3 regions of the Pedobacter lithocola genome follow, and region 1 is predicted to be linked to each of the others. Evidence: riboswitches for the same ligand, from Rfam matches in the RefSeq annotation. Region 1 holds a riboswitch; each other region holds the start of a gene.

Region 1 (3,290 bases):
ACCTGAATCGGACGAGCATATTTCTGTCGGGCTTCTTCAACATCATCATCCAAATACTCTACAATTCCTTTTACTAATGAGTGAGATAATCTTTCCTCTACAGAACCTTTTCTCCATTCCTCATCTCTAACAATTTCTTTACCCTTACTTTTTATCGTATCGGCATATTCTACCAAACGTTCGGTTGCATCATCTCTTCGGTTAAGCAAAACATCTTCTACCCTTTCTAAAAGTTCGGGTGGGATTTCCTGATAAACTTCCAACATACCAGCGTTTACAATGCCCATATCTAAACCAGCCTGAATCGCATGGTATAAAAATGCTGAGTGCATGGCTTCACGAACGGTATTATTTCCTCTAAAAGAGAATGATATGTTTGAAACACCGCCACTCACTTTCGCATAAGGAAGGTTTTCTTTTATCCACCTTGTGGCATTTATAAAATCTACAGCGTAATTATTATGCTCTTCTAAACCAGTTGCAACGGTTAATATGTTTGGGTCGAAAATTATATCCTCTGCCGGGAAGCCAATTTCGTTTACTAAAATATCGTAGCTTCTTTTACAAATTTCTTTTCTGCGTTCGTAATTATCGGCTTGCCCCTGCTCATCAAAAGCCATTACTACAACCGCAGCACCATATTGCATAATTTTACGAGCGCTCTCTCTAAATTTATCTTCACCTTCTTTGAGTGATATGGAGTTTACAATTCCTTTCCCCTGCAAGCATTTCAAACCATTTTCTATCACCGACCATTTAGATGAATCGACCATGATTGGCAGTTTTGCAATATCAGGTTCGGAAGCAATAAGGTTCAGAAATTTTGTCATTGCAGCTTCAGAATCCAACATTCCTTCATCCATGTTTACATCGATAACCTGTGCGCCACCTTCAACTTGTTGTAGCGCAACCGCAAGTGCCGCTTCATAATCTCCACCCAAAATAAGTTTAGAAAATTTTGGAGAACCAGTAATATTGGTTCGCTCACCGATGTTTACAAAAATACTTTCGGGGGTAATGGTAACAGGTTCTAACCCGCTCAAGCGCATAAATGGCTCAATTTTTGGGATTTTTCTTGGCGATGTTTTTCTAGCATTTTTGGCGATACAGCTGATGTGTTCTGGCGTGGTACCACAGCAACCACCTACAATATTCACAAAACCTGATTCAAGAAAATCATCTACCAGGTGTGCTGTTTCATGCGGTTGTTCATCATAAGCACCAAACTCGTTTGGCAAACCCGCATTTGGGTATGCCGATACATAACAGCCAGCTTTTGCAGCCAATTCTTCGATATGCGGACGCATTTCTTTAGCACCCAAAGCACAGTTAAAACCAATGCTTAATGGCTTTGCATGCATAACAGAATTTAAGAAAGCTTCAGCAGTTTGACCGGATAGTGTTCTTCCAGAAGCATCGGTTATGGTGCCAGAAATCATAATTTCTAACTTCCGACCAATCACTTCTTCGTATTTTTTTATGGCAACAATGGCAACTTTAGCGTTTAGCGTATCAAAAATTGTTTCAATTAAAAGTACATCCGAGCCACCATCTACCAAGCCACGAACCTGTTCGTAATAAGCAGCTTCCAATTCATCAAAATAAACCGCTCGGTAACCAGGGTCATTTACCTTTGGCGACATAGATAGCGTACGATTTGTAGGACCAATTGCGCCTGCCACAAAGCATTTCCTATCAGGATTTGCTGCCATAAATTCGGTTACAGCTTCTTTGGCTACACGGGCACCTTCAAAACTCATCTCATAAGAAAGATCTTCCATCTGATAATCAGCCATAGAAATTCTTTGCGTACTGAAGGTATTGGTTTCGATAATATCGGCACCTGCCTGCAAATACTCCAAGTGTATTGCTTTTATAATATCAGGGCGTGTAATATTTAGCAAATCGTTATTGCCTTTCACATCGCAGGGATGATTTTTAAATCTTTCGCCTCTAAAATCTTCTTCGGTTAAAGTATAACGCTGAATCATGGTACCCATCGCACCATCTATCACTAAAACACGTTTTTCTAATTCTTCTCTAATGCTCATTCTGTTTTTAGATGTGAGATTGGAGATGTGAGATATGAGATATGAGAATTTATAAAACATTTATTATGTCTTTAATCTCAAATCTGATTTCTCAAATCTCTAAAATGGCTTATTTAAAAGTTGGAAATGATTGTAATCCTAAACTTATCTTTTCCCGATTAATCGGGATAGAATTTAGCACCTTGTTGGCACAGGTTGCTAAGACATCGTTGGGTCTAATCCCTCCGTCTTTCTTTATAAGCGATACAAAAATGCAACAAAGCATTATCAATTCCAAAATTTATCGCTTTGGTACCAAATAAAATTACAAAGGCCACGCAAAACTGCATGGCCTTAAGAATATTGTTCTGTTAATGATTACTTTCTGCTTCCAAAAATACGCAGTAAGAATAAGAAAATGTTTAAGAAATCTAAGTATAAAGATAACGCCGCAACAATAGCCATTTTTTTAGATTCGACTGCTAAAACTTGCTCGCCACTTGCTTCAATACCTTCACCAATACGTTTAATTTTCTGTACATCATAAGCGGTTAATGCAGTGAAAATTGCAATACCGATATATGCCATAAATAAACTAAAACCTTCACTTTGAATGAACATGTTTATTACAGTTGCGATAACTAAACCGATAACGCCAACCATTAAAATTGGTCCGAATTTACTTAAATCGATATTTGTTGTGTAACCCATAAAGGCCATTATACCAAATATGCCTGCCGCACCAGCAAAACAACTTACAACTGAGCCAGATGTATAGGCTAAAAGTATAAAGCTTAGGCTAATTCCTGTTAATACAGAATAAAGCACAAATACACCAATTAAAGCTGGTAATGATAATCTGCTTAAGCCAAAACCCATTAACAAAACTAAACCAAGTGGTGCAAACATGGCTATGTAGCCAAAAATTGACATACCAACCTTTCCGGTATTTGGGTTAATCGTCATTAAGTATTGCATTAATTGCTCATTTGTTCCGAATAAATATGCTGCAATAGTTGATAAGCTTAATGCTACAAACATCCATAAGAAAACGTTTGCAAAGAATTTTTTTGATATAGAGCCTTCTTGTACAAAAACGCTGTTATCCTGATATTGATAATTTTGTTGTTCCATTTTATTTTTGTGTTTTTTTATATTATTTGATAAATGATGAAAAGCCTTCAAAACTTAAATCTTCATCTAGTTTTTCCCAGTGTATGCCAAAAGGAGATAATTGATAATCTTGTCTTTCCTCATCAC
Region 2 (3,290 bases), on a different contig from region 1:
CATTAATCCTATAAATTATATGGTTTTGCACACAAAGAGGTTTTATCTGACTTGCTTACTGCTTGAATTATTTAGAGTTATTTTGAATCAGTTTGTCAATTTCTTCATTAAATGATTCAACAAAGTCCGTGTAATATTTTCCGGTTGCTGGTCCGCTATAACCGGTATGGATTTGTGCTACCTCTCCTTTTTTATTAATAATTATCATGGTAGGGAAGGAGATAAAATTCTGGAGTCCTGGAAGCGATTCGGCAACCTGTGTTTTGTCTGGTGTACCAGCAATAACCTGGTCATACTTGATATTGAACTTTTCCCGAAATCTTGTAAGTGCCTTTCTAACATAGGCCGAATCAAGCTGCCTTTCATAATGTATGCCAATCACTTCAATGCCACGGTCGCGATTTTTTTCATACCAGGGTGCAATAAAAGAAGCCTCATCAACACAGTTTGGGCACCAGGTACCACTAATGGTTAATATCACCACTTTGTTTTTGTATTTCTCATCAGTTAACGAAATCTTTTTTCCATTAACATCTGGAAGTGAAAACGATAATGTCTGGTATCCATCTTTTAAAAAGGTAAGTTTTGTTGCATCAGGTAGTGCAGCATTTTTATTTTTATTGCCGTCAAAATTTGTATCTCCTCTGGCACTTATTATTGCTCCAGATAGGGATCCATCATCTGCAAATGAACCTTTATAATAGGAGGGATAAGAACCAATAAAGCTCGATAGGTAAAAATTTCGACCATCTACAGTACCTTCCAAATACCTGGAGTCGCCAGTTATACGTAAAAATGTTCCGGTTAATTTATTGCCTGTTTGCTTAAATAGTCCAACCGCTTTTTCATCCTTTCCATCTTTGGATTTAAAGGTGATGTCATATTTTCCAGAGAAATCTGCAGCAGGAGTTTTGCCACTTTCTTTAAACCTGTAATTATCTTTTCTATTTGCTGTTAGAGATATTGGTTTGCCAGTTTTATCTTGTTTTCTAAGGACTCCAACTAGTGAATCATTTTGAATTTTAAAAGCAAGTTCATTATCAAATTGGTCAAGCTTAATCAAAAGTGAATCATCTTTTTGAATCACCCAGCCACCATCAAAATGTTCTTCCGCATTAATAAATGATAGAAATGGTTTATCGTCTTTTTGTTTTACCTCAAAATTGAAGGGAACTTCCGTACCAGGTTTAATTAAAAATACGCTTCGCCAATTTCCAATAGCAGAAAATTTGCTTGTAGCATTTATTGTGGAGTTTGGACCATTAGATTTTGAGTTGGCTTCTTGCGCAATGGCTTGAAGTTTAAAAAGTGATGCAAAAATTAGTAAGGATATAGAAATAATTTTCATGGGTGTATTCTTGGGAATGTCAAAGGTAGTTATCATTTCATCCTTAAAAAAATAAATTCAATAAAATCTATAGAATTAATAGACTATTGAATTTAAATATTATCTTTGCGCCAGTTGTTTTGAAATACTTATCAAGAAAGGTGGAGGGAATGGCCCTGCGAAACCTTAGCAACCAGTCTGTAAAAGATATGGTGCTAATTCCATCCCAAATTATTTCGGGTAGTTAAGTCAGTTGAATGCGAAATTATTAAAATAATATATGAGAGCACTCCTGATTTACAGGTGTGCTTTTTTTGTTTAGTACAATCCAATTTTATAGAATATTTAACTTTTAAAAATAAATAATATGAAAAAATCTAACGAGCCAAATTCTATCTATTGCTGTAAATCAGACATCCATTAATAAATTCATTTAATATGGATAAATCCATCACAAGCATCAATTGATGCTATGAATTTTTAAAAACTAGTCTTCAATTTTAAATGTAAAATGCGCCAAAAAATGCGTTGTGGGATTGTTTTGCCCAAATTTTTACAAATTTTTTAACTAATTATTTTTTATTTCTATGTACAAAATTTTTAAGCGACTCATTATTTTAATTTTGCTTTTGCTCCCCGCAATTGTTGATGCTCAAAGCGTTTCCATTACGGGTACGGTGAAAAGTTCAACAGGAGAAACCCTACCGGGTGTTTCTGTATTATTAGAGGGTACAAAACAAGCTGTAACCACTAATAATGCAGGTAGTTTTAACATCACTGTTGCGGGTAAAGGCATTTTGATCTTCTCCTATATCGGATTCTCATCTAAAGAGGTTGAGGTATCGGAAAGCAATAAAATTGTAGAGGTTGTTTTAACCGAACAAAATAATGCCTTAAACGAAGTTGTGGTTACAGCGCTTGGCATTTCGCGACAAAAGAAATCTCTAGGTTACGCCGTTCAGGAATTAAAAGGAGAGAATTTAACTGAAGCCAGAGAAACCAATCTGGTAAATGCGCTTGCTGGTAAAGTTGCTGGTGTTCGAGTTACCAATAGTCAGGGTGATATGGGTTCATCAAGGGTGGTTATCCGTGGCGAAACCTCAATTTCTGGTAATAACCAACCGCTTTTTGTTGTCGATGGTATTCCGGTAGATAACTCCCAACTTAATTCTGCAGGTGCAAGAGATTATGCAAATACAATTTCTGATATCAATGCTAACGATATTGAATCGATAAGTGTTCTTAAAGGACCAAATGCTGCGGCTTTGTATGGTTCCAGGGCAGCCGCCGGGGTAATTATTATCAAAACCAAATCTGGTAAAAGCCAAAAAGGCCTCGGCGTATCTTTCAACTCCAATGCGGTAATAGAAGGATTATTAACGCTTCCGAAATATCAGGATGTTTTCGGTCAAGGCTCTGAAGGAAAGTTTAGTTATGTGGATGGAAAGGGCGCAGGTATAAACGATGGCGTAGATGAAAGCTGGGGTCCAAGGATGGATGGACGGCTGATTCCGCAGTTTTTTTCTAAAGGCGTTGCTGTACCTTTTGTAGCTAATCCAGATAATGTTCGCGATTTTTTCCAAACAGGTTACTCCCTTTCTAATGGCGTTGCGATAGAAAACGCAGGTGAAAAGTTTGATTACAGGCTATCTTATAATAACTTAAAACAGGTTGGTGTGGTACCAAATTCTGGGCAGGACAAAAATTCATTTGCCTTAAACACAACTTTAAGGGTTACTCCTAAATTAACGCTTACGGCAAATGCAAATTATAGCAAGCTTGGTTCGGATAATCTGCCCGGTACAGGCGGATCGAGGTCAACTAGTACGATGCTACAATTCACCTGGTTCGGTAGACAAGTTGACATCAATCAGCTCAAAAATTATCTTGATGAAAATGGCAACACTTTTAATTGGAACAATAGTTATTACAGTAATCCGTATTGGGTAGCTTATGAAAATAC
Region 3 (3,290 bases), on a different contig from region 1:
TCTGTGTTTCTGTGGCAATTTTAATAGCATAATTTTGGGAAACTTACGTTCAGTAATCCTTTTGATATTTCAGTCCCGCTTTACATTACAAGCCCAATGAAAAATTGGGGCTTTTCATTGCAATCGGGTTTAGCAACAACGGTTTGCGCATTTCGCAAACCCTTAAAATGGAACACTACATTTGCAAAATAGCCCCGGTTGAAGCGAACACGAAGCAACAGCCATTTCGGCTGTTAGCGCAGTAAAGCGTAAAACGGGAACAAATTTAGTTTCTTGCACAAGCCTTGCGCTGCTAATTACAAACCGCTTGATATATTTAAACCAGTTTCAAAATCTATTTTGGATTACAAACCGTTACCAACTTAGCAGAATAATTTGCATTTAGCGGCTCATTTGTTTGAGCCAAACGTTGTGAACCTGTATTTGCCGGACAAGCAATATCACCCGCTGCATCGTAAATTAACTTAGTGCCATCGGCTACCAACTCTTTTGGTACATAAACCTGAACTTTAGTAATTGCATAACCTGATGGGAAATAACGTACATAATAACCATCAGGATGTTTGGTCCATATTCCGCTTGGTACATCGGCTCTTGGAGTGGCCATTCCGGCAATAATGGCGTACTTTTCCATATCGGCATAAGTATAATTGCCTGAAGCTACAAGCTGGCGAATGTTATTCTCAGCCTCAAAAACCGCCTTTATACCCGATGGAAGCTGGTCTTTTGCTTTTTCCATAACATCAAATGGTAAAACACCCAACGCACCACCCTCCAATTGGGTTAACTGTTTTGGTGTTAAAAGCTTAACTGCTGTTAATTTAATGGTTCCATTAAAGTCAGAAAACTTTGTTCGGGCAATGATTGCCCATAATAATGCTTGTATATCGTGCTGTTCTACATCAGGGTGTTTTTCTGCACTTTTTAAAACGGAAACCACTACCTCTTCTTTAGCACCTAAAACCGGCGCAAACATATATCCATCTCCTTTTGAAGGAGCAAATGTTCCGGCTTTTAAACAATAACTTTTATTGGTCATTTCGTAAAAACCTTCGCATAATACAAAACCACCATCAGGGTTTTTTGGTAATAAATATAGCGGCTGAAATTTTGCATTTGCATTGAAATCAGGCATCTTTTCTCCTGTTCTATCAACATCTTCGAAGGAGGTGGTAATGGCTGCAGGTTGCTTAAGAAATTTATCAACACCCAAAGCCTTAGCACCTTGGGCGGTTCCAACTTTAAGCAATTTATCCTTTAACCCACTAAATTGAGCTTTGGATGCTGAACCTGATAATACAATTATTACTAAGAGTGAAATACATTTGATTTTTTTCATGACCGTTTATTAATTAAGATATACAAACATAAAATTTTGACGTTAAATTTATGTTAGCAATTAGCTTATGTTTTGTGATATAAAAATACTAACCTGATTTACAGATATTTAATAAATATTCAAAATTTTATTTTGTTGTTTCAATTTAAATTATCACATTTGAAATATTATTTGGTAGATAACTAAATAAAAGTCAATCTTAATCGGATTGATTTATAAAGAAGTGACGAGAGACTGGCTCTATGACCCACTGGCAACCCTCAGAAAGAGAAGGTGCCAATTCCTGACTAAATAACATGGTGTTATTTGGTACTATAAATTAAAACTGATGAAAAAATTAAATCTACAATCGCAAAGCGAAACAACAGGCACCTCAAATCGAAAAAGTACGCCTTCAATTTGTTATGGTATGCAGTCTAGTGTATGTATGTGCTGTTGCATATGCTAATTTAAAATCTTCCTTTTTTGTTTCTTTTCAAATTGGAAGGTCCTGATAAATCGGGATACGCCAGGTTCCATGATTATAAAATTTTATAATCTATCGAGATTAATTCAATTAATTAAATACTTATTAAATCATTAAAAAAAATGTCAACATCATATAAATTTGAAACATTACAACTTCACGCTGGTCAGGAAATAGATCCAATAACTGGTTCAAGAGCTGTTCCAATCTATCAAACCACATCTTACGTCTTTAAAAATGCCGAGCATGGCGCAAATCTTTTTGCATTAAAAGAATTCGGAAACATCTATACGCGTTTAATGAATCCAACGACTGATGTTTTTGAAAAACGAATTGCTGCATTAGAAGGCGGAGTAGCAGCTTTGGCCGTTGCATCTGGTCAGGCTGCACAATTTATTGCGCTACATAATATATTAGAAGCTGGAGATAGCATCATTTCCTCGACACATATTTATGGCGGTACATACAATCAATTTAAAGTTGCTTTTAAACGTTTGGGTATTCATGTTGATTTTGCAAATCCAGATGTTCCGGAAGAATTTGAGCAAAAAATCACAGAAAAAACAAAAGCTATTTATTTAGAAACGATTGGAAACCCAGCGTTCAGCGTTCCGGATTTTGAGAAAATTGCTGCTATTGCAAAAAAGCATGATATTCCATTTATTGTTGATAATACATTTGGTGCCGGTGGATATTTATTTAAACCTTTAGAACATGGCGCTAATATCGTTGTAGAATCTGCAACTAAATGGATTGGCGGACATGGAACTAGTATTGGTGGTGTAATTGTAGATGGTGGAAATTACAATTGGGGCAATGGAAAATTCCCTCAATTTACCGAACCATCAGAAGGTTACCACGGTTTGGTTTTTAATGACGTATTTGGTTTTAATGGACCGTTTGGTAATATTCAATTCATTATTCGGGCACGTGTAGAAGGTTTAAGAGATTTAGGTCCTGCCCTTTCGCCTTTTAATTCATTTCTTTTACTTCAAGGTTTAGAAACTTTATCACTTCGAGTTCAGCGGCATGTAGATAACGCTTTAGAATTAGCAACCTGGTTGGAGAATCATCCACTTGTTAAAGAAGTACATTACCCTGGTTTAGCAAGCAGTAAATATAACAACCTAGCTAAAAAGTATTTAAGCAACGGCTTTGGTGGGGTTTTATCATTCGAATTAAACGGAACTAAAGAAAATGCAACACAAGTAATAGATAGTTTAAAACTGGTTTCTCATCTAGCAAATGTTGGAGATGCAAAAACATTAATCATACAACCATCTGCAACAACGCACCAACAACTTAGTGATGTAGAGCAATTAGCAGCTGGAGTAAAACCAAATGCATTAAGGGTTTCTGTTGGTATTGAGCATATTGATGATATAAAAGCAGATTTTGAGCAAGCTTTTGCCTCCATCTAAACTTGAAGAACTCAGAAATTTAGAAGCTTATTCACCAAAAAACCTGAAAAGAAATTAAGAACAT

What was found. Region 1 has a riboswitch for S-adenosylmethionine ahead of metH (methionine synthase). Riboswitches for the same ligand answer to the same signal wherever they lie in the genome.
Region 2: it holds a riboswitch for S-adenosylmethionine, as region 1 does, so the genes downstream of both, ACFOWA_RS14480 (SusC/RagA family TonB-linked outer membrane protein) here and metH (methionine synthase) in region 1, are expected to answer to the same signal.
Region 3: it holds a riboswitch for S-adenosylmethionine, as region 1 does, so the genes downstream of both, ACFOWA_RS05335 (O-acetylhomoserine aminocarboxypropyltransferase/cysteine synthase family protein) here and metH (methionine synthase) in region 1, are expected to answer to the same signal.

What each region holds. Positions count from the first base shown of each region.
Region 1 covers NZ_JBHSBW010000016.1:153,701-156,990, reverse strand. The annotation lists gene metH (methionine synthase) at 1-2,051, opposite strand, end outside; SAM riboswitch class I at 2,193-2,294, opposite strand; gene ACFOWA_RS18715 (Bax inhibitor-1/YccA family protein) at 2,409-3,164, opposite strand; gene ACFOWA_RS18710 (DUF2442 domain-containing protein) at 3,187-3,290, opposite strand, start outside.
Region 2 covers NZ_JBHSBW010000013.1:129,766-133,055, reverse strand. The annotation lists gene ACFOWA_RS14485 (peroxiredoxin family protein) at 68-1,348, opposite strand; SAM riboswitch class I at 1,474-1,578, shown strand; gene ACFOWA_RS14480 (SusC/RagA family TonB-linked outer membrane protein) at 1,915-3,290, shown strand, end outside.
Region 3 covers NZ_JBHSBW010000007.1:698,662-701,951, reverse strand. The annotation lists gene ACFOWA_RS05340 (hypothetical protein) at 335-1,339, opposite strand; SAM riboswitch class I at 1,550-1,660, shown strand; gene ACFOWA_RS05335 (O-acetylhomoserine aminocarboxypropyltransferase/cysteine synthase family protein) at 1,928-3,226, shown strand.